Regions from separate parts of the Streptomyces sp. NBC_00872 genome, predicted to be linked through region 1. Evidence: predicted binding sites of a transcription regulator. Region 1 holds the regulator's gene; the other holds the start of a gene.

Region 1 (10,876 bases):
AGACCGATCAGCTCGACGAAGACCTCGTACGGAGTCCAGTCACCGATGACCGGCAGCAGCCAGTCGGCCCTGAAGAGCTGCCCGAAGGCGTTCACCAGGGTCAGTACGAGCGAGAAGAAGCCGACCGCGACGAACCAGTGCGCCACCCCGACGACACCCCAGCGGTTCATCCGGGTGTGACCGAGGAACTCCTTGGCCACCGTCAGGGTGCGCTGGGCGGGTTCGTCCGTGCGCGTGCCCGCGGGGACGGCCTGGCCGAGCTTCACGAAGCGGTAGATCTGCGCGATGGCTCGGCCGAACAGCGCGACACCGACGACGGCGAGTACCAGCGACACGGTGATCGCGGCGAGTTGCATGTGGTGGCTCCTCGGGCCTGCGAGGGTGGGAGAACCGCTACTCTACTAAGCGGTAACTTAATCGGTCCGTGGCTGAGGTTACCCACTTATCCCGCCGCAATGTAGCGGCGCAGCCGGTGATCTGTGTCGCTCGGTGCCCGGCGCTCGGTCCCGGTGCTCGTAGTCCGCGCTCGGAGTCAGTGCCCGGGGTCCGCGCCCGGTACCAGTCTCCACCTGGCTCCCGGTCCGCGCCCGGGGCTCACTCCCCGCTCGCGTCCCCGCCTCGGTCCGGTGCCCCGGCGGGCGCCCCCACCGGCGTCCCGACCGGGTGTCTGACCGTGCCGGGCCCCTGGCTGCGCCGGGCGTGCGGGAGGCCGGCGTCCGGTCGTACGGCGCCCAGCCAGTAGGCGTCCGACCGGGAGTACGGCAGGGCGAGCCGGCGCGGAAGCCGCCGCGGCAGGCGCCGGGAGGGCCGCGCGGACCGCCAGGGGAGCCGCCGTCCGGGCCGCTGGACGCGCCCCTTGTAGAGCGCCGGGAGCGTATGGGCCAGGATCGCCAGATCGAGTCCGAGCCAGTGGTATTCCACATAGTGCTGGTCGAGCAGCGGTGCCTCGTCCCACGGCAGGGGTGAGTGCCGCCGCACCTGTGCCAGTCCGGTCAGTCCCGGCCGTACGAGCTGTCGCCACGGCGCCGCGCCCGCCGCGGAGCCGACCTTCAGAGGCGCGGGTCCCACCAGGGACAGGTCGCCCCGTACGACATGGGGGAGCCGGGAGAGCAGATCCAGCCGGAATCGCCGGGTGCCCAGGGAACTCAGGATGAAGGGCCGTCCGTTGAGTCCTGTGCGGTAGTCGCGCCGGAAAACGCCGTTGACCGGCCGGGACAGTGCGAGGACGAGGGCGGCTGCCGTGAGCAGGGGCGCGGCCAGCACCAGAAGGGCCGAGCCGAGCGTCAGATCCAGAAGGCGCTTGGGTTCCAGGCGGTGCTGCGGGCGCCACGTCATGCGTCGCTTCAAGGTCACACCTGACCGTTTCTGTGCGTTCTGTTACTTTCCGGATTCTTTGAGGCTTACATGGCTTTTGATTCATTCGAGGTATTTGATACAGAACGATCGCATGGAGAAGGGGTGTGAACCGGGGGCAACCCGCCGGGCACAAGGCGTCCGCACCTTAGTTGAGTCGACTCGACTCAGGTCCTTTGACTCCATGGGATCTGTGATGCATCCTTGAGCCTGTTCCACTCAAGTCAGTTGGAGGAATCGAAATGGCACGTGCGGTCGGCATCGACCTGGGCACGACTAACTCCGTCGTCAGCGTTCTGGAAGGCGGCGAGCCCACCGTCATCACCAACGCCGAGGGCGCCAGGACCACGCCGTCCGTCGTCGCCTTCGCCAAGAACGGCGAGGTGCTCGTCGGCGAGGTCGCGAAGCGCCAGGCGGTTACGAACGTCGACAGGACCATCCGGTCGGTCAAGCGCCACATGGGCACCGACTGGAAGATCAATCTCGACGGCAAGGACTTCAACCCCCAGCAGATCTCGGCCTTCGTGCTGCAGAAGCTGAAGCGGGACGCCGAGTCGTACCTGGGTGAGAAGGTCACCGACGCGGTGATCACCGTCCCCGCGTACTTCAACGACTCGGAGCGCCAGGCCACCAAGGAGGCCGGCGAGATCGCGGGCCTCAACGTGCTCCGTATCGTCAACGAGCCGACGGCCGCCGCCCTGGCCTACGGACTCGACAAGGACGACCAGACCATCCTGGTCTTCGACCTCGGTGGCGGCACCTTCGACGTCTCGCTGCTGGAGATCGGCGACGGCGTCGTCGAGGTGAAGGCGACCAACGGTGACAACCACCTCGGTGGTGACGACTGGGACCAGCGCGTCGTCGACTTCCTGGTGAAGCAGTTCGCCAACGGCCACGGTGTGGACCTGTCCAAGGACAAGATGGCTCTCCAGCGTCTCCGCGAGGCCGCGGAGAAGGCGAAGATCGAGCTGTCGTCGTCCTCCGAGACGACGATCAACCTGCCGTACATCACGGCGTCCGCCGAGGGCCCGCTGCACCTGGACGAGAAGATCTCCCGCGCCCAGTTCCAGCAGCTCACCGCCGATCTGCTGGACCGCTGCAAGACCCCGTTCCACAACGTCATCAAGGACGCGGGAATCCAGCTCTCCGAGATCGACCACGTGGTGCTGGTCGGCGGCTCGACCCGGATGCCCGCCGTCGCCGAGCTGGTCAAGGAACTGACCGGCGGCCGCGAGGCCAACAAGGGCGTCAACCCGGACGAGGTCGTCGCCATCGGCGCCGCGCTCCAGGCCGGTGTCCTCAAGGGTGAGGTCAAGGACGTCCTGCTCCTCGACGTGACCCCGCTGTCCCTGGGTATCGAGACCAAGGGCGGCATCATGACGAAGCTCATCGAGCGCAACACGACGATTCCGACGAAGCGCTCGGAGATCTTCACCACGGCCGAGGACAACCAGCCGTCGGTGCAGATCCAGGTCTACCAGGGCGAGCGCGAGATCGCGGCGTACAACAAGAAGCTCGGGATGTTCGAGCTGACCGGTCTGCCGCCCGCCCCGCGCGGTGTGCCGCAGATCGAGGTCGCCTTCGACATCGACGCCAACGGCATCATGCACGTGGCCGCGAAGGACCTCGGCACCGGCAAGGAGCAGAAGATGACCGTCACCGGCGGCTCCTCGCTGCCGAGGGACGAGGTCAACCGGATGCGTGAAGAGGCCGAGCAGTACGCGGACGAGGACCACCGCCGCCGCGAGGCCGCCGAGACGCGCAACCAGGCCGAGCAGCTCGTCTACCAGACGGAGAAGTTCCTCAAGGACAACGAGGACAAGGTCCCCGGCGACGTCAAGACCGAGGTCGAGGCGGCCATCGCCGAGCTGAAGGAGAAGCTCAAGGGCGAGGACACCGCGGAGATCCGTACGACCACGGAGAAGCTCGCGGCCGTCTCCCAGAAGCTCGGCCAGGCGATGTACGCCGACGCCCAGGCGAGCGCCGCCGCGGGCGGTGCCGACGGCGCCGCGGGCGCCGGGCAGACCCAGGCCGACGACGATGTCGTCGACGCCGAGATCGTGGACGACGAGAAGCCCAAGAAGGACGGTGCGGCGTGACCGAGGAGACCCCGGGCTTCGACGAGAAGCCCGACGTCCCCTCCGGCGCCAACCACGACGACGCCACGCCGAACGCCGCCGAGCCGGACTCCGTGAAGGGGCCGGGCCCGGCGGCCTCGGCCGGGGACGTACAGGAAGTAGCCCTGAAGGCACAGCTCGACCAGGTCCGGATGGCGCTCAGCGAGCGCACGGCGGATCTCCAGCGCCTTCAGGCGGAGTATCAGAACTACCGCAGGCGGGTGGAGCGGGACCGCGTCACGGTCAAGGAGATCGCCGTCGCGAGTCTGCTGACCGAGCTGCTGCCCGTGCTCGACGACATCGGCCGGGCGCGGGACCACGAGGAACTGGTCGGCGGCTTCAAGTCGGTGGCCGAGTCGCTGGAGACGGTCGTCGCGAAGCTGGGGCTCCAGCAGTTCGGCACGGAGGGCGAGCCCTTCGATCCGACGGTCCACGAGGCCCTGATGCACTCGTACGCGCCGGATGTCACGGAGACGACGTGCGTCGCGATCCTCCAGCCTGGGTACCGGTTCGGCGAGCGGACGATCCGGCCCGCCCGGGTCGCGGTGGCCGAGCCCCAGCCCGGGGCCCAGCCCAAGTCCGCCGACGAGCAGGCGGAGTCGGCGAACGACAAGGAGAGCGGTGGCCCGGACGAGGGCTGACGCGGAGTCGGACGGCGGTGCGGTGCCGGACGGCGTCGCACCGCCGGACAGCGGTAGCGGTGTGGGTGGCGGAGAGGAGGGACGTCGGGAATGAGCACGAAGGACTTCGTGGAGAAGGACTACTACAAGGTTCTCGGGGTACCCAAGGACGCCACCGAGGCGGAGATCAAGAAGGCGTACCGCAAGCTCGCCCGCGAGTTCCACCCGGACGCCAACAAGGGCGACGCCAAGGCGGAGGAGCGCTTCAAGGAGGTCTCCGAGGCGAATGACATCCTCGGCGACCCCAAGCGGCGCAAGGAGTACGACGAGGCGCGCGCCCTCTTCGGCAACGGCGGGTTCCGGCCGGGACCCGGCGCCGGAGGGAACGGCTCGTTCAACTTCGACCTGGGCGATCTCTTCGGCGGCGGCCAGGGCGGTACGCAGACGGGCCCCGGCGCCGGCGGCTTCGGCGGTGGGCTCGGGGATGTCTTCGGCGGCCTCTTCAACCGCGGCGGTACGGGCACGCGTACGCAGCCGCGCCGCGGCCAGGACATCGAGTCCGAGGTGACGCTCAGCTTCACCGAGGCGGTCGACGGGGCCACGGTCCCGCTGCGGATGTCCAGCCAGGCGCCCTGCAAGGCCTGTTCGGGCACGGGCGACAAGAACGGCACCCCGCGGGTCTGCCCGACCTGTGTGGGCACCGGACAGGTCTCGCGCGGCAGCGGCGGCGGGTTCTCGCTGACCGATCCGTGTGTGGACTGCAAGGGCCGTGGGCTGATCGCCCAGGACCCCTGCGAGGTCTGCAAGGGCAGCGGGCGTGCCAGGTCCTCGCGGACGATGCAGGTCAGGATTCCGGCGGGCGTCAGCGACGGCCAGCGGATCCGGCTGCGGGGCAAGGGCGCTCCCGGTGAGCGCGGCGGCCCCGGCGGCGATCTCTATGTGGTCGTGCATGTGGACGCCCACCCGGTCTTCGGCCGCAGGGACGACAATCTCACGGTCACCGTGCCCGTCACCTTCACGGAGGCGGCGCTCGGCGGCGAGGTGAAGGTGCCGACCCTGGGCGGTCCGCCGGTCACACTGAAGCTGCCCGCCGGCACGCCCAACGGCCGGACGATGCGCGCCCGTGGCAAGGGCGCCGTACGCAAGGACGGCACCCGCGGCGACCTGCTGGTCACGGTCGAGGTCGTGGTGCCCAGGGATCTCGGCGCACAGGCACGTGACGCGCTGGAGGCCTACCGCAAGGCGACCGCGGACGAGGATCCGCGGGCGGAGCTGTTCCAGGCGGCGAAGGGAGCGTGAGTCCCGTGAACGGTGCGGACAGGGCGGACATGGACGGTCGGCGGCGCAATCCCTACCAGCTCACCGAGGAGACGCCGGTGTACGTCATCTCGGTGGCGGCCCAGCTCTCCGGGCTGCATCCGCAGACCCTCAGACAGTACGACCGTCTCGGTCTGGTCTGCCCGGACCGCACAGCGGGCCGTGGCCGCCGTTACTCGGCCCGTGACATCGAACTGCTCCGTCAGGTGCAGCAGTTGTCGCAGGACGAGGGGATCAATCTCGCCGGTATCAAACGGATCATCGAACTGGAGAACGAGGTCGCGGCGCTCCAGGCCCGGGTCGCCGAGCTGTCGGCCGCGGTGGACGGCGCGGCGGCGGCGATGCGGCAGCGCGAGGCACAGGTGCATGCCTCGTACCGGCGGGATCTGGTGCCGTATCAGGATGTGCAGCAGGCGAGCGCGCTGGTGGTCTGGCGCCCCAAGCGACCGACGGACTGAGCCCCTTCGGACCGACGCACCGACGGACTGAGCCCCTTCGGACCGACGGGCTGCGCGGCTTTGGGCGCGCGGACCCGAAGGGCTCGCGGAGGGCTCGTGAAGGGCTCTGCGCTCAGAAGCCGTGTGGAGCCTTGTGGAGGGCCCTCACCCATCGGGTGGGGGTCCTTTTCCGCTTCCTCGCTGTGCGCCCGCGTACGGGGCGCACAGCACCTTTCAGTGCCCCCGTACCCCCGTGCCCCCCGTACCTCCGCGGGCGCCCCGCGTGTCCTCAGCTCTCCTCGTGGTCCAGGATTCCCGACTGCGCCACCAGATAGCCGAGTTGTGCGCGACTGCCACTGCCGAGGGTCGTGGCGAGCTTGGCGATGTGCGCGCGGCAGGTCCGTACGTTCATCCCCAGCCGGCGCGCGATGGCCTCGTCCACGTATCCCTCGACCAGCAGCTTCGCTATGGACCGCTGGATGCCAGTGATGCCGTCCGGCGTGGGCTCGTAGGCGACCTGCTCCGTCAGGGGCGTGGCGCGCCGCCAGAGCTGTTCGAAGACCTGCGCCAGATAGTCGACGAGCCCCGGATGACGCAGTTCCAGCGCGATCTGCCGGTCGGAGCGCGCGGGTATGTAGGCGACCGTGCGGTCGAAGATGATCAGACGTTCGATCAGTTCTTCCAAGGTCCGGATCTCGACCTTGCCCTCCGCCAGCCGCTCCGCGTACGCGAGCGTGCCCTGGCTGTGCCGGACGGTGTGCTGGTACAGCGTGCGCAGACTGATGCCGCGGTCGACCACGTCGCGGCCCCGCTCCAGGGCTTCGGCCAGCGCGTGTTCACTGCGTCCGCCGCCGGGCTGCACTGTCAGTACTTCCGTACGGCACTCGGCGGTGGAGAGGTCGAGCGCCGCGTTGATACGGCTCAGCCCCTCCAGAACCGTGATCGCGTGGGTGGTCGGCGGGTCCTGTGCGCTGATCGTCATGAACGGCTCGAAAGAGTCGGTCAGTTCGACGGCGAAGTGCCGCCGTTCCTGGATCTCACGCTCGATCGGATGGAGGCGCTTGGCGAGCGCCGCGGACGGTGGAACAGGGCGAAGCCAGTCGGCGTCGTCCGGATCGGGGTGCAGAAGTGCGAACTCCATGAGGCATGGAGTCCCCGCCGCCTCGCTCCGGGCTATGCGTCCGGAGCGCAGCGCACTGGCGTAAAGCCGTCTGCCGTCATCACACATATCGGTGACGGCATGGGGATGTGTCGTTTTTGAGTCGTTCGCGGGCAAATCTCCACCCCCCAGGGTCCTGAACATACAAGAACATGATGCCTCGTCCCGGTGGTGTTGACGTGCCCGGGTGAGACATCGTCTACATGGCGGGGGAGAGGAATCCATCAAGTGAGGACGAAGCCGACTATGTACAAGAGAATGCTTCGCGCGGTGGTTGCCACTGCTTTCTCTGCGGCTCTGGCCTATGGCGCGCTGGCTGTCGGGGGGGACATCAGCTGGGACTTCACGCCTGCCGGAGCCACGGTCCAGAGTGTCCAGGTTCTGGAGTCGGGTGACATCAGCTGGGACATCGCTCCGAAGGGCACCGGTTCGGACGTGGCGCCGGCGCCTGTCGGCCGGGTCCCCGCATCGGCCGACCCGAGCGCGTGACCGTCCCGCCGGATGACCGGGTCTTCCGGCGCGAGATGGCCTCGGCCTACCGGTCGGGGTGGCACTTCATCGATCTTGTCACGGCAATTCCTCACCGTGGCGACTCGCTGATGGTCACCCTGTTCGGAGAGCCGATCGTCGTCGTACGCGAGGAGGACGAGGACGTCCGTGCCTACCGCTGCCTCCGGAGGCCGCGGGGGGCTCCGCAGCCGGTCCGGTGTGCCATCCGATACGACATGATCTTCGTGAACCTCGACCAACGGGACCACCAACTGGTCGAAGCCAAGACCACCATCGCCACCCCCCGCAGCGCCTGAGCGATTCCCCCGTCGTTGTAAATCGCTCCGGCGCTTCCCCCACACAACGGCGCCATCGTGGACCTGAAACACGATGGCGCCGTTGTGCTGTCCGCGTTCGGTAGGGACGCGGCCGTACGGTCGGGAGGCGGCGGTCCGGCCGGGAGGCGGCCGTCCGGTACGGCATGCGGCCGTCCGGTGGTCAGGGCTTAGGTATTACGGCTTACGCGCTCTCACACGCGGCCGAGCGCCCGGTCCAGGGTGATCTCGATGACGACGCGGTCCGGATTGGGCGCGGGAGTGCGTCCGTACCGCTCCGCGTAGCGGCTCACCGCGTCCGCCACCAGCTCCGGCTCCGTACGGACCGTGGCGCGGCCCTCCAGCGTCGCCCAGTGGCCGCGCTTGACCTGGCACACCGCCACCCGCGCGCCCTCCGGCCCCGCCGCCAGGACATTGGCGACCTTGGTGCTGTGCTTGTTGGTGATGATCCGCGCGAGCCCGGCCTCCGGGTCGTACGTCACGCCCACCGGCACCACATGCGGAGTGCCGTCCGGGCGGAGGGTGGTCAGGGTGCACACATGCTGCTCGCGCCAGAACGCGAGAAAATCGGCGCTGGGATCGCGTACGTCGATGGACATACCGGAAGCCTAGGTCTGACGGGGGTGAAACCCCTGGGGGCCGGACTCCCGGTTCAGGCTTGAGTGAAATAGACTCAACTTTGCGCATGTTGCTTCAGTCAAAGTCGCAGTCGAAGTCGAGATCTGCGCAAGACGTGACAAGGAGGAGAGTGGGCACGTGGACGCCGAGCTGACCAACAAGAGCCGGGACGCGATCAACGCCGCCACCAACCGCGCCGTGGCGGCCGGACATCCCGATCTGACCCCCGCACATCTGCTGCTCGCGCTGCTCGAAGGCCAGGACAACGAGAACGTCACCGATCTGCTGGCCGCCGTGGGGGCGGACCAGGTGGCGGTACGCTCCGGTGCCGAGCGGGTGCTCGCCGCGCTGCCCAGCGTGACCGGATCCACCGTCGCGCCTCCGCAGCCCAACCGCGAGACGCTCGCCGTCATCGCGGACGCGGCTCGGCGGGCCAAGGAACTCGGGGACGAATATCTCTCCACCGAGCATCTGCTCATCGGTGTCGCGGCCAAGGGCGGACAGGCCGGGGAGGTGCTGGACCAGCGGGGCGCCGATGCGAAGAAGCTGCTGGACGCGTTCGAGAAGGCAAGGGGAGGGCGCCGGGTGACCACACCCGACCCGGAGGGCCAGTACAAGGCCCTGGAGAAGTTCGGTACCGATTTCACCGCCGCGGCCCGTGAGGGCAGGCTCGACCCGGTCATCGGCCGGGACCAGGAGATCCGGCGTGTGGTGCAGGTGCTGTCACGCCGTACGAAGAACAACCCGGTGCTGATCGGTGAGCCCGGCGTCGGCAAGACCGCCGTGGTCGAGGGGCTCGCGCAGCGGATCGTCAAGGGCGACGTGCCGGAATCGCTCAAGAACAAGCGGCTGGTTTCGCTGGACCTCGGTGCGATGGTGGCCGGGGCGAAGTACCGCGGCGAGTTCGAGGAGCGCCTCAAGACCGTCCTTTCCGAGATCAAGGCGAGCGACGGACAGATCATCACTTTCATCGACGAACTGCACACCGTCGTGGGCGCGGGCGCCGGCGGCGATTCGGCCATGGACGCCGGCAATATGCTCAAGCCGATGCTGGCGCGCGGTGAGCTGCGTATGGTCGGCGCGACCACGCTGGACGAGTACCGCGAGCGGATCGAGAAGGACGCGGCGCTGGAGCGGCGCTTCCAGCAGGTGCTGGTCGCCGAGCCCACCGTCGAGGACACGATCGCGATCCTGCGCGGGCTCAAGGGCCGGTACGAGGCGCATCACAAGGTGCAGATCGCGGACGCGGCCCTGGTCGCCGCCGCCGCGCTCTCCGACCGCTACATCACCTCGCGTTTCCTTCCGGACAAGGCCATCGACCTGGTGGACGAGGCCGCGTCCCGGCTCCGGATGGAGATCGACTCCTCGCCCCTGGAGATCGATGAGCTCCAGCGCGCCGTCGACCGCCTCCGGATGGAGGAACTGGCGCTGAAGAACGAGTCCGACCCCGCCTCCAAGCAGCGGCTGGAGAAGCTGCGCCGCGATCTCGCCGACCGTGAGGAGGAACTGCGCGGTCTCAACGCCCGCTGGGAGAAGGAGAAGCAGGGCCTCAACCGCGTCGGTGAGCTGAAGGAACGTCTCGACGATCTGCGCGGCCAGGCCGAGCGGGCCCAGCGCGACGGCGACTTCGACACCGCCTCCAAGCTGCTGTACGGGGAGATCCCGGGCCTGGAGCGGGAACTGGAGGAGGCCGCGGCGGCCGAGCAGGAGGCGGCCAAGGACACCATGGTCAAGGAGGAGGTCGGCCCGGACGACATCGCCGACGTGGTCGGCTCCTGGACCGGGATCCCGGCCGGGCGGCTGCTGGAGGGCGAGACGCAGAAGCTGCTGCGTATGGAGCAGGAGCTGGGCACGCGGCTGATCGGCCAGACGGAGGCGGTACGGGCCGTTTCCGACGCGGTACGCCGTACCCGCGCCGGGATCGCCGACCCCGACCGGCCCACCGGGTCTTTCCTCTTCCTCGGCCCCACCGGCGTCGGCAAGACCGAGCTGGCCAAGGCCCTCGCGGACTTCCTCTTCGACGACGAGCGGGCCATGGTCCGTATCGACATGAGCGAGTACGGCGAGAAGCACTCGGTGGCCAGGCTGGTCGGTGCCCCTCCCGGCTATGTCGGCTACGAGGAGGGCGGCCAGCTCACGGAGGCCGTGCGCAGACGCCCGTACTCCGTCGTCCTGCTGGACGAGGTGGAGAAGGCGCACCCCGAGGTCTTCGACATCCTGCTCCAGGTGCTGGACGACGGCAGGCTCACCGACGGCCAGGGGCGGACGGTGGACTTCCGCAACACCATCCTGATCCTGACGTCGAACCTCGGCAGCCAGTATCTGGTCGAGCCGACCACCAGCGAGGAGACGAAGAAGCAGCAGGTCCTGGAGGTGGTGAGGGCCTCCTTCAAGCCGGAGTTCCTGAACCGTCTCGACGACCTGGTGGTCT
Region 2 (10,876 bases), 1.2 Mb from region 1:
CCGCCTGGGCCCCGACAATGCCCGGCAGTGGCGCGCGAAGTCCGGTTGGGTCCCGTACTCGGACTATCTGCGTTCACTCGCCAACTGGCAGGTGGTCGCTACTCGTCTGCGGCAGAAGCTGGAGCAGATGGAGAGCAAAGTGGTGGCCGAGGAGTACGACACGCTGGGCTGGGTGTCCCGGGAGCACGGCACGACGCGGATGAGCAAGGTCATCGTCTCCGACATCGACGGCAGCCAGACAGAGCCCGCCCGCACCTTCGCCGAACTCGTTGACGGCATTGACCAGGACCTCCAGGCCAACCGCGGCCAGACACAAGTGGTCTTCATTAACGGCGAGGCAGGCATCGGCAAGACACGGGCGATGCTCGACGCAGCGAAGACCCGTGCCCAGGAGGTCGAGCGGGCGATGTTGGCGGGTGAATCGTCGAACCAGGCATTGTTCCTGTACGTCCGTTCCACCGGCCAGGTACTCGACAGCCTCCGCACCGTGGTGGACAGCGCTGTCGCATCGACCCGGAACCTCACAGACAGAGGTGTGAAAGCCCTGTGTCGCAATGGGCTGATGACCTTGCTCATCGACGGGTTTGACGAGCTGCTCGGCGGGGTGGGGTATAGCGACGCGATAGGGTCATTACGTCCCTGGCTCGACGAACTCGGTGGTCGGGGCGTAGTGGTGGTGTCCGCGCGTTCCTCCTACTACATGGGGCAGTACCGCTCCAGCGTTGAGCGCGCCAATGAGCAGGGGCTGCCCTTTGTGCGACACCGAGTCGCAGCCGTGCAGCGGTGGTCCCCGGAGGACATTGAGGCGTTCCTCGACGAGTACAAAGTGCCGCGCGAGAGCCTGGGGAAACTGTCTGAATACGACCGCCAGCTGTTGGGGCTCCCGTTCTTTGCTCATGCGTTCGCGGAGATGACGCTCAACCCGAACGATGGCGAGATTGAGAGCAACACACTTGCCGATCGACTGCTCGACAAGTACGTGGCGCGCGAGGAAGGAAAACTGACGGGACAGGGGGACACCGCCCTGATGAACCGTGCCGAACTGCGACGCATGTTTGAGTACGTCGCAGAATTCATGGCGAGCCACGAAGAGCGCGAGGCGGACATCAATGAGCTTCAGGACGCCGCCGAGTACGCCATGGACAGCGAGCTGTCCAGCCGGCGTCACCTCAAGCAACGGTTGCCTGTGCTCTGCGGACTCGCCGCTGCCTCGGACGATGCGTCAGTCTCCCGTTTTCGTTTCCAGCACGAGCTGTTCTTCGATCAGTTCCTAGCGGGCGCCGCAAGCCGTTACCTCCTGGACGGACACCTTTCTCTGTTCCAAGCGATGCTCAAACAGTCCCCTTGGCGGTCGGCCACCGTGACGGGAGTTGTTGCTGCGGCCGGAGAGGAACGTGTTGTCCAGGCCATCACGAACTTCGCGCCACAACTCCAGAACGCGGAGAAACAGCAGATCGAGTCCACTGTCGCGGCCACCAACCTGGGCGCCTTGTGGGCGGCTGTCATCAAGGACACGGGCCGTATTCCTGGTACAGACGTGCTCAATGCCGTGTTCACGGACGGGCTTGACCTCTCACAGATGCAGGGAGTGAATGCGCGCATCATTGGATGCGAGGTCGACGGGCTTGTTCTGCCTGCGGTGGGGGGGTGGTCTCTGATGCTGAGGAACACCGTAGTCAAGAAGATTAGGGTGAGCGGTGCGCCCTCTGATCTGGCCGGACTGCGAGGTGTACGCCACTCTGGCCTGGTTGAGCTGCTGCTTCCGAACGAACTCCTGTACCGCAAGGAGCACATCCTTGAAGCGCTGCAACGCTACGGAGCCGAGGTCGTCGACGCTGTGGATAGGCATGACGACCTGCCGCCCACCGAGGCGCTTGCTGCTCGCCACTATCTGACGACGATGGTGCGGCGTGTAGAGAAGTCCGTCATTCTCCGCAGCGACCACCAACCGGAGGACAACAGGCTGAAATGGACCCAGGAATACGGTCCGGACATTTGGAAGAGGTTCGTCGGCGAGCTCGTAGCCTCGGGGCTCGCTGGGAACGAGAACTTTTCGGCGAGCGGGGAGCGCAAAATCCGGCTCCGACTGAAGTGCAGCCCAGCCGCGATCCTCGCCAACGACGGAACGCGCGTCGGAACCCAGGAATTCTGGAATCGACTTGAAGGGATTCCCAACTAGGTGGAGAAGTCTCGTCGGTGTCGCTTTCGTTAGCGAACAGGTTGACGTCCCGATGATCACACGTTTCCGCTGGTCGTATTGGACTTCGGGTATCGTTCCACGCCGTACTCGCAACGGCTACTGGCTCTCATCATTTGGTGCTGTGACGCGGTTGCTTGGGAACTTCACCCAACCCGTCAATGGTGCCTCGCCGCCGGTGGAATGGGTTGAAGGCCGGTCAGCGAACGTCAGGACAGTGGCTGTCTGGTGCCGCAGGAGGCTGCATGTGGAGGCGGCCGTGGCCAGCGGGATGAAGGTTTTGTCCGGGCGGTCGGCGCGGGAGTTGTGCAGATCAATCTTGAGTTTTCGGAGGGGACGCCTGGTTCTCTTCACGAATCCCGACAGCAGATGTACGGCACTGCCCATGGAATGCGAAGTCAGTCGACCAACTCGCGCTCACCTGCACCGACTACGTTGAATGGCAAGCGATCACTTCGAGTGCGACGCGGGCCGCACCCTGGCAGAGTTCGGCCCGGTCGGCTCGTTCGTCCATACCGACGGCCACCTTGACGGCTCGCAGGCCGAATCTGGCGGACTGTGCAGGCGTACCTCAGAGGTCGCGCGGCTGCCGCGCACTGCGCTGTTGCTTTCGGTACCAGAACGAGTCCTCAAGCGTGAGCTGCCACCACGTCAGCCACGTCTAGGGGAGCGGATGTCGGTGCGGCCGGGGGGAAGAAGTAGTCTTCGAGCGCGGTTCCGCCTACGGACAGATGACCGTCGGCGCTGGCGGTCAGGGTCGGTGACCGGGAACAACGCGGTCCGCGTCTGCACCATGAAATCCCCCGCAGGATGACTCCGCCGTACAAGGGCGAAGAGAACACGGTACCGCCGCGCACCGTGCTGCCGCCCCGGGATTTGCACGCCGGTGCCTCGCCACCGGTCGATTGCACCGGGGGAGAAGGGGGCGGTCGGCAGCGGCCGGAACTGGGAGCGCTTGAGCACCTTCGTGGCGTACTGCCGGAGGTGGTCTTCCTCTGAGCCGGTGAAGCCATGGCCCAGCGCCTAGACAGCTTTCATGCATGGCCCGGTTGCAGAGTTCGCCGTCCCGGCTCTGACCAGGGCGGCTTGCATGACTTGGGAGTGTTTCTGCCAGGCGGCTGTCACCCGGCCGGTGGGCGCTTCACGCGAACGCGTGACAGACCGCCTCGGACGCCCCTGCGTCCCGAAGCTGCGATGCCCTCACCCTGTCCCTCACCGACCTGCTGGCCGCGCTGCTGGTCCTCCGCAAACTGCGCGACGACTTCACCACGGCTGAGGGGCTGCTGGTTGAGCCCGCCCGGAAGGAGGACGTGACCTGGGCCCGGATCGCCCCAGCTTTCTGTACCGCAACTACTCGCACCCATAACCGCATAGGACGCCCGATTGTCCTTCGCGTTTTGAGTCTGCGAGTGGGGTGCCTGATCTGTGGCTCGCAGGCTTCGTGCGGTCAGGACGACGCTCCGTTGTCCACAAGCGAGGGACGAATCGCTCTGATCACCAACGGCGGTTGCAGGAGCGGAATCCCACGAGTGCCACCGCGGCCTTCTCAGCTCGCGGCGGGATGCCCTCATGCCAGCGCTTGATCGCCCGGCCCAGTGTCGCCGCGCAGCCGTCGCACACTACGTGCGGCATGCGTGGAGGGGAAGGTTTGGGAGAGCGTCATACGCCAGTGCCCCCTTGTGGCGAAGCACTTGTCAGTGGCAGTCAATAGTGTGAGGCAACGGGGACTGGACGGCCAGGAGAGGGGGGAACGTATGCTGCGCTCACTGGGGCAAGGGCAACCAGGGGGGGGCGCCCATGGCGCAAGCTGTGAGGAGCGGCATAACCGAGCCTGTCGATCGACGCACGTTTACCACCTGCATGGAGCAGCTCCAGGAGGGCTACATGCAGAGCGTTGCCGCGACCGCTGGCTGTCTTTTCATCAAGCAGGGCCGAGACATGTTCGGCGCTGACGCCATGCTGGTGCGTACGTCCTCCGACCCGCTGGGGGAGGAGGCGAGCTTCTACGTTCAGATGAAGAGCACGACCCAGATAGTCGTCGACGGCAACACAGAGTCGTTTCGTTATCGCTTCGAGAAGCGCGAATACATGGAGCGTCTCGTACGCCCTCGCTTGGGCATGAAGTCCCTCTTGGTCGTCATGGCGATACCCAAAGGGCAGGCGGAGTGGACACGGACAGCCCACACGCACTTGGAGGTCATGCAGGCCTGCTACTGGATGAGCCTTGAGGGGATGACAGTCCCTCCGGCCGAGAAACCGTCCGTCCGCATTCCCACTGCCAACCTCTTCAACGCTGAGGCACTGACCGCCATCATGGGGAAGATCGAGAGGGGTGAGTCGCTCCATGCCTGACTTGGCGTCGACCGAACTCGATCTGTGGCGCGTCGATCCGACGCGGCTCACCACTCTCATGACCGAAGCAGGCTGGACACTCGTCGGCCGGCGCCGTGGCATCTACAACCGGCTCGCCCCTCCTGGCCAGCCCGACGCCCGAGCCGGATCATTCGTCGTACCGCTGGACCGTGAAGCGCCGGAGTACATCGAGGTCCTGCAAAGTCTGCTCCAGCAGGTCAGCGCTCCCAGCTATCGAAGTCTGTGGGCCCGGTCGATCGCTCCACGGCTCTTCACCGACCCTACGGACGAGTTCCGCTTCCGCAGGGAGGCGGCCTTCCCGAGTGGCCTCATTCCCTGGCGGGAGGGCGAGCGGCTCATCTCATGCGCACGCCGCACTCTGGTCGCAGGTGCCAAGTCGTACATCGACCAGACGCGGCACTTCGGCAACCGGCACGGCCAGTTCGCCAACCGCTACCTTGACTCGGTGCTTATGGGACAGACAGAGCCAGGCAGCTACATCGTCAAGGCTTTCGCGCCATCGGCAACGACCGTACCGCTGCGGAAGCTCTCTGCTGCGTCACCGGCCTTGGATGTAGGGGCGGCGGTAGGACCGCACGGTCGGGATGTGAGCCAGGCCGTGGTGAGAGCCCTGTCTGCGACTGTTGAGGCCATCGACCACTACCGCTCCAGCGGATCACTCACAGGCTTCGACGTAGGCGTGCGAGAGGGAGTCTCATACGAGATGGCGACTGCGATCCTCGGCATCGCCGAACACTCCGATGGCTCGGATATCACCGTCGAATGGGACACGTCCGTGCCTGGAGGCTTCGAGGAACCTGTATCGCGATACGAGTTCTCCGGTGGCGATGCCTCCATCCTGGAGAAGGCGGCACATCGTTTGGCCGCGGCGGAGGACTCCGGCTTTGTGACGGTGACTGGTCGGGTTCACCTGCTGGCTCGCAAGGAGGCCGACGGCCCAGGCGTCTTCGGCGTTGAAAACGTCATGGGCGGACAGCCTCGAAAGGCGCGTGTAAGGCTGGCGGATGAGGATCAGTACCACGAAGCCATCCATGCGTACGAGGAAAACCTCGCCGTTCAGGTCAACGGCCGGCTGGAGCGTGAAGGTAATCTGCACTGGCTCTACGACGCCAGTGTTGTGCGCACGGTCGGTCACTTGGACGCCCTGATGCACATTGGCGCCATGGAACAACCGCAAATCACTCAGGGGCAGATGACTATCGATGACATGGATTGAGGATCGACCCATTCCTGAAGCTTAGAAATGGGTTGTATGAATGGCATCGCTTAGGCATGCTGTCTTCCTTGAGAACGTTTAGCAGTTCTCAAGGCTGCTCTGCGAGCGCATATTGGAATATGTCGCCGCAGGGCGCTTCTAGATCTTCCTGTGCTCTCGTGCAGTGATGGTCTTTATTTGTTCGTCGATGTGTGCGCTATGTTAGATAACGCCGTCGAACTTCTCGTAGGCGGGAGTCCATGCGCGTGTGAGGGCGGGTTGCGGTAGCCCGCCAGCCAGCGCGCATTTTCCCACGCGGATCGGGTCCGGCATGCCGATCAGCCGGAACTCCCCCAGAGGGTCACAGGCTCTCTGCGTCGCCCCGAACTTCACCCAGTCCCGTGGCTTGCGCCGGTCCGCCGGGCGGCAGTCGACCACGATCGCCGAACCGTCCTGGTGACGGGCGAAGTAGCTCGGAACATGCGAGAACCCCTCGCCGTTGTCCCAGGAGCAGAGTAGCCAGAACGGCTGGGACGACATCCCGACCACCGTTGACAAGCGCGCCGTACTTCCGACCCGCCCGGATTGATGTACGTGACCTCGAAACCCTCGGTAGGAGAGTTTGCCACCCCGCCGGGTACAGCACGTAGTCCCTGGTTCACGCCAAGTTAGCGGTTTGTGTCTCGCAAAGTCACCTCGGATCTCGCAAGATCCCTCGCAAGGTTCACCGCTAGAGGACAGTGGCAGGGCGATCGCTCAGAGCGAACGCGGCCGGGGGAACATCCTGGGACTCACAAGCATTGAGTCGGTATAGCTCAACTTGACTGCCGAAGGGGAGATCATGGCTGCCATGTCCACACCGCTCACGCTTCCCGTGCTGCCGCTCGACGACGAGGTCGTGCTGCCCGGCATGGTGGTGCCTCTTGACCTGTCCGACACCGAGGTCCGTGCCGCGGTGGAGGCCGCTCAGGCCGCCGCGCGCGCCGGCGACGGTGGTACGGGCAAGCCGAAGGTGCTGCTCGTGCCGCGCATCGACGGGACCTACGCCGGGATCGGTGTGCTGGGGACCGTCGAGCAGGTCGGCCGGCTCTCCGACGGGGACCCCGGCGCGCTGATCCGCGGCCGTGGCCGTGTGCGGATCGGCGCCGGTACGACCGGGCCCGGCGCGGCCCTCTGGATCGAGGGCGTGAGTGTCGACGAAATCGTCCCCGACCCGCTGCCCGGCTCGGTCACCGAGCTGGTCAAGGAGTACAAGGCGCTCGCCACCGACTGGCTGAAGAAGCGTGGCGCCTGGCAGGTGGTGGACCGCGTCCAGCAGATCGAAGAGGTGTCCACGCTCGCCGACAATTCCGGTTACTCACCCTTCCTCTCCACCGCCCAGAAGGTCGAGCTGCTGGAGACCACCGACCCGGTGGCCCGGCTGAAGCTCGCCACCGAGCAGCTCCGTCACCACCTCGCCGAGCAGGATGTCGCCGAGTCCATCGCCAAGGACGTCCAGGAGGGTGTCGACAAGCAGCAGCGCGAGTTCCTGCTCCGGCGCCAGCTCGACGCCGTGCGCAAGGAACTGCGCGAGCTGAACGGCGAGGGCGACGAGGACGAGTCCGGCGACTACCGGACCCGTGTCGAGGCGGCCGATCTCCCCGAGAAGGTGCGGGAAGCCGCGCTCAAGGAGGTCGAGAAGCTGGAGCGCGCCTCCGACCAGAGCCCCGAGGGCTCCTGGATCCGCACCTGGCTGGACACGGTGCTGGAACTGCCCTGGAACGAGCGCACGGAGGACGAGTACGACATCCGGGGCGCGCAGAGCATCCTCGACGCCGAGCACGCGGGCCTGGAGGACGTGAAGGAACGGATCACCGAGTATCTGGCCGTGCGCAAGCGGCGCGCGGACCGCGGTCTCGGCGTGGTCGGCGGCCGTCGCGGCGGCGCCGTGCTGGCCCTGGTCGGTCCGCCCGGTGTCGGCAAGACCTCGCTCGGCGAGAGCGTGGCGCACGCGATGGGCCGGAAGTTCGTCCGGGTCGCGCTCGGCGGCGTACGGGACGAGGCGGAGATCCGCGGCCACCGGCGTACCTATGTCGGCGCGCTGCCGGGCCGTATCGTCCGGGCGATCAAGGAGGCCGGTTCGATGAACCCGGTCGTCCTGCTCGACGAGATCGACAAGGTCGGCTCCGACTACCGCGGCGATCCGGCCGCGGCGCTGCTCGAAGTCCTGGACCCGGCGCAGAACCACACCTTCCGCGATCACTATCTGGAGGTCGAACTCGACCTGTCCGACGTGGTGTTCCTCGCCACGGCGAACGTCCTGGAGGCCATCCCGGAGGCGCTGCTCGACCGTATGGAGCTGGTCAGGCTCGACGGCTACACGGAGGACGAGAAGATCGTCATCGCCAGGGACCATCTGCTGCCCAGGCAGCTGGAGCGCGCGGGTCTGGAGCCCGGCGAGGTCACGCTGGCGGACGAGGCGCTGCGCAGGCTGGCGGGGGAGTACACCCGGGAGGCCGGCGTACGGAACCTGGAGCGCGCGATCGCCAGACTGCTGCGCAAGGTCGCGGCCGAGCACGAGCTGGGCGACCGTGAGCTGCCGTTCACCCTCGGCGCCGGCGATCTGCGCGGGCTGATCGGACGGCCGCACCATGTGCCCGAGTCCGCGCAGGACCCGGCGGAGCGGCGTACGGCGGTGCCGGGCGTGGCGACGGGCCTCGCGGTGACCGGCGCGGGCGGTGACGTCCTCTATGTGGAGGCGTCGCTGGCCGACCCGGAGACGGGAGGATCGGGGCTGACCCTGACCGGGCAGCTCGGTGACGTGATGAAGGAATCGGCGCAGATCGCGCTCTCCTTCCTCCGCTCGCGCGGCGCGGAGCTGGAGCTGCCGGTGGCCGATCTCAAGGACCGGGGCGTGCACATCCACTTCCCGGCGGGCGCGGTCCCGAAGGACGGACCGAGCGCGGGCATCACGATGACGACGGCACTCGCCTCGCTGCTGAGCGGGCGCCTGGTCCGTACGGACGTCGCCATGACGGGCGAGGTCTCGCTGACCGGTCGTGTCCTGCCCATCGGCGGCCTCAAGCAGAAGCTGCTGGCGGCCCACCGCGCGGGCATCACGACGGTCGTGATCCCCAAGCGCAACGAGCCCGACCTCGACGACGTCCCGGCCGAGATCCTCGACAAGCTCGACGTCCACCCGGTCACCGACGTCCGCCAGGTCCTGGACCTGGCCCTGTCCCCGGCCGAGGTCCCGGTCGCGGCAGCCGCCTGACCGAAAACCGCCACGAACCCGCCACGAGTACGAACCCGCTACAAGCACCGCACAAGCGCCCGCGGCCGGAACCCACACCAGGGCTCCGGCCGCGGGCGCGCCATCCGCGTCTCGTAACGCAGCCGCTGACGGCGGACCGCCGTGGGCTTCTCGCGAAAGGGGACACGGCGCCGCGGACCGGTCCAAGGGCAAGACCGTGTGGCTCGCCTTCAAGATCGCGTCCGCTCCCGCCTGGTTACGCTCGCGGGCATGAGCGTGGGGTTCGATGTCGGGGAAGCGCTGGCCGGGGTGCGGGGCCGGGGTGCGGTGTGGGGGTTTGTGCGGGGGTTCGCGGAGGGGTGGCGGGTGCCTCTGGGGGCGGGGGACGGGTACGGGGAGTGGGAGATCGCCGATGCCGAGCGGCGGCTCGGGTTCGCGTTGCCCGTCGCGGTGCGGGAGGCGTACGGGCTGTTCGGGCGGCGGAGGGATCTGACGAGCAACCAGGACCGGCTGCTGGCTCCCGGGGAGCTGGTGGTCCGGGAGGGCGCGCTCGTGTACCGGGTCGAGAACCAGTACGCCGCCGAGTGGGGCATCCTTCTCGCCGATCTCGACCAGGACGACCCACCGGTGTACGTCCGTGGGGCCGCGGGGTCTCCCGGCCGCCCGCTGCCGTTCCTGGACCGGTTCTCGCTCGCCTGTGTGGAGATGGTTCTCGCGGAGTCGGTCTTCGGCGCCCCGGACGGTCTCGGCGACAACCGCCATCTCGATGGCGTCGACCCCGGGGACATCGCGTCGCGCTACCCCCGTGTGCCAATGCCGGACTGTCCGCTGTGGGCCGTGGACGGCGGGGTGACGCGATGGTTCAGCGCGCCCGGCGTACTGCTGCGGGAGGACGCGGGACAGTGGCTCTGGGTGCTCGCCCGGACCGGGAGCGCCCTGGCGCGGGTACGGAACGAGCTGCCCGGTGACTGGCTGCTGTCGGTGCGCTCATGACAGCGGCTGCTCGTGACAGCGGCTGCTCGTGACAGCGGCTGCTCATGACAGCGGCTGCTCATGACAGCGGGCGGTCAAGACAACGGGCCGCGCATGACGGTGCGGTCCCGGCCGGCCTTCCGTTCCGGGCGGGACCGCGGACGGGACCGCGTGTGAGGGAGGGCGCGGGGTCAGCCGTTGGCCAGGGCCTGGACCCGGTCCAGGGCGCCGTTGAACCTGTTGTGGTCGCCGACGATCGGGCCCGTGGAGGTGTACTGCCAGATCGTCTGGAAGCCCCAGCCCGCGGGCAGTTCGCCGACCGTGCCGCTGTAGCGGGGGATCCAGAGCGGATTCGTGGAGGCGAAGCCCGGGTAGTTGCCGGTGCACGTCTTCCACCAGCTCGTGGCCGTGTAGATCAGCGCGTCGCGGCCGGTGCGGGAGCGGTAGGTCTCCAGGAAGTCGTCGATCCAGTCGACCATCTGGCTCCGTGTCTTGCCGTAGCAGGCCGCGCCGTACGGGTTCCACTCGATGTCCAGCACACCCGGCAGCGTCTTGCCGTCGCGTGACCAGCCGCCGCCGTTGTCCACGAAGTAGTCGGCCTGGGTCGCGCCGCTCGAACCGTCGGGGGCGGCGAAGTGGTACGCGCCGCGGATCAGGCCCGCGTCGTACGCGCCGTTGTACTGCCGCGCGAAGTAGGGGTTCTTGTAGGAGGTCCCCTCGGTCGCCTTGGTGTAGGCCCAGTCCACCCCGCTGCTCCACAGGGCCACCCAGTTGACGTTGCCCTGGTGCCCGGAGACATCCACGCCCTCCGTCTGCGGGGCGCGGTCCGTACGGGGCAGATCGCCCTGGCCGTCGTGTTCGATGATGCCCATGCCCATATAGGCCGTGCCTCGTGCGGGGGCAGAGG

What was found. Region 1 encodes HspR, which represses chaperone genes until heat shock. Its sites were predicted from a motif close to TTGAGNNNNNNNNNCTCAA; they were not measured.
Region 2: a site for HspR is predicted at 6,566-6,584, ahead of lon (endopeptidase La). Genes of this name have one in related genera too.

The regions. Positions count from the first base shown of each region.
Region 1 is NZ_CP108806.1:4,218,667-4,229,542, reverse strand. Features, by position in the region: gene OG214_RS18105 ((Fe-S)-binding protein) at 1-356, opposite strand, end outside; gene OG214_RS18100 (sugar transferase) at 595-1,335, opposite strand; gene dnaK (molecular chaperone DnaK) at 1,596-3,452, shown strand; gene grpE (nucleotide exchange factor GrpE) at 3,449-4,111, shown strand; gene dnaJ (molecular chaperone DnaJ) at 4,202-5,389, shown strand; gene OG214_RS18080 (heat shock protein transcriptional repressor HspR) at 5,419-5,865, shown strand; gene OG214_RS18075 (helix-turn-helix transcriptional regulator) at 6,134-7,147, opposite strand; gene OG214_RS18070 ((2Fe-2S)-binding protein) at 7,489-7,809, shown strand; gene OG214_RS18065 (pyridoxamine 5'-phosphate oxidase family protein) at 8,022-8,426, opposite strand; gene clpB (ATP-dependent chaperone ClpB) at 8,584-10,876, shown strand, end outside.
Region 2 is NZ_CP108806.1:3,025,664-3,036,539, reverse strand. Features, by position in the region: gene OG214_RS12855 (NACHT domain-containing protein) at 1-2,179, shown strand, start outside; gene OG214_RS12850 (hypothetical protein) at 3,692-3,829, opposite strand; gene OG214_RS12845 (DUF4365 domain-containing protein) at 3,995-4,549, shown strand; gene OG214_RS12840 (hypothetical protein) at 4,542-5,786, shown strand; gene OG214_RS12835 (hypothetical protein) at 5,988-6,305, opposite strand; gene lon (endopeptidase La) at 6,607-9,018, shown strand; gene OG214_RS12825 (hypothetical protein) at 9,268-9,990, shown strand; gene OG214_RS12820 (lysozyme) at 10,161-10,876, opposite strand, start outside.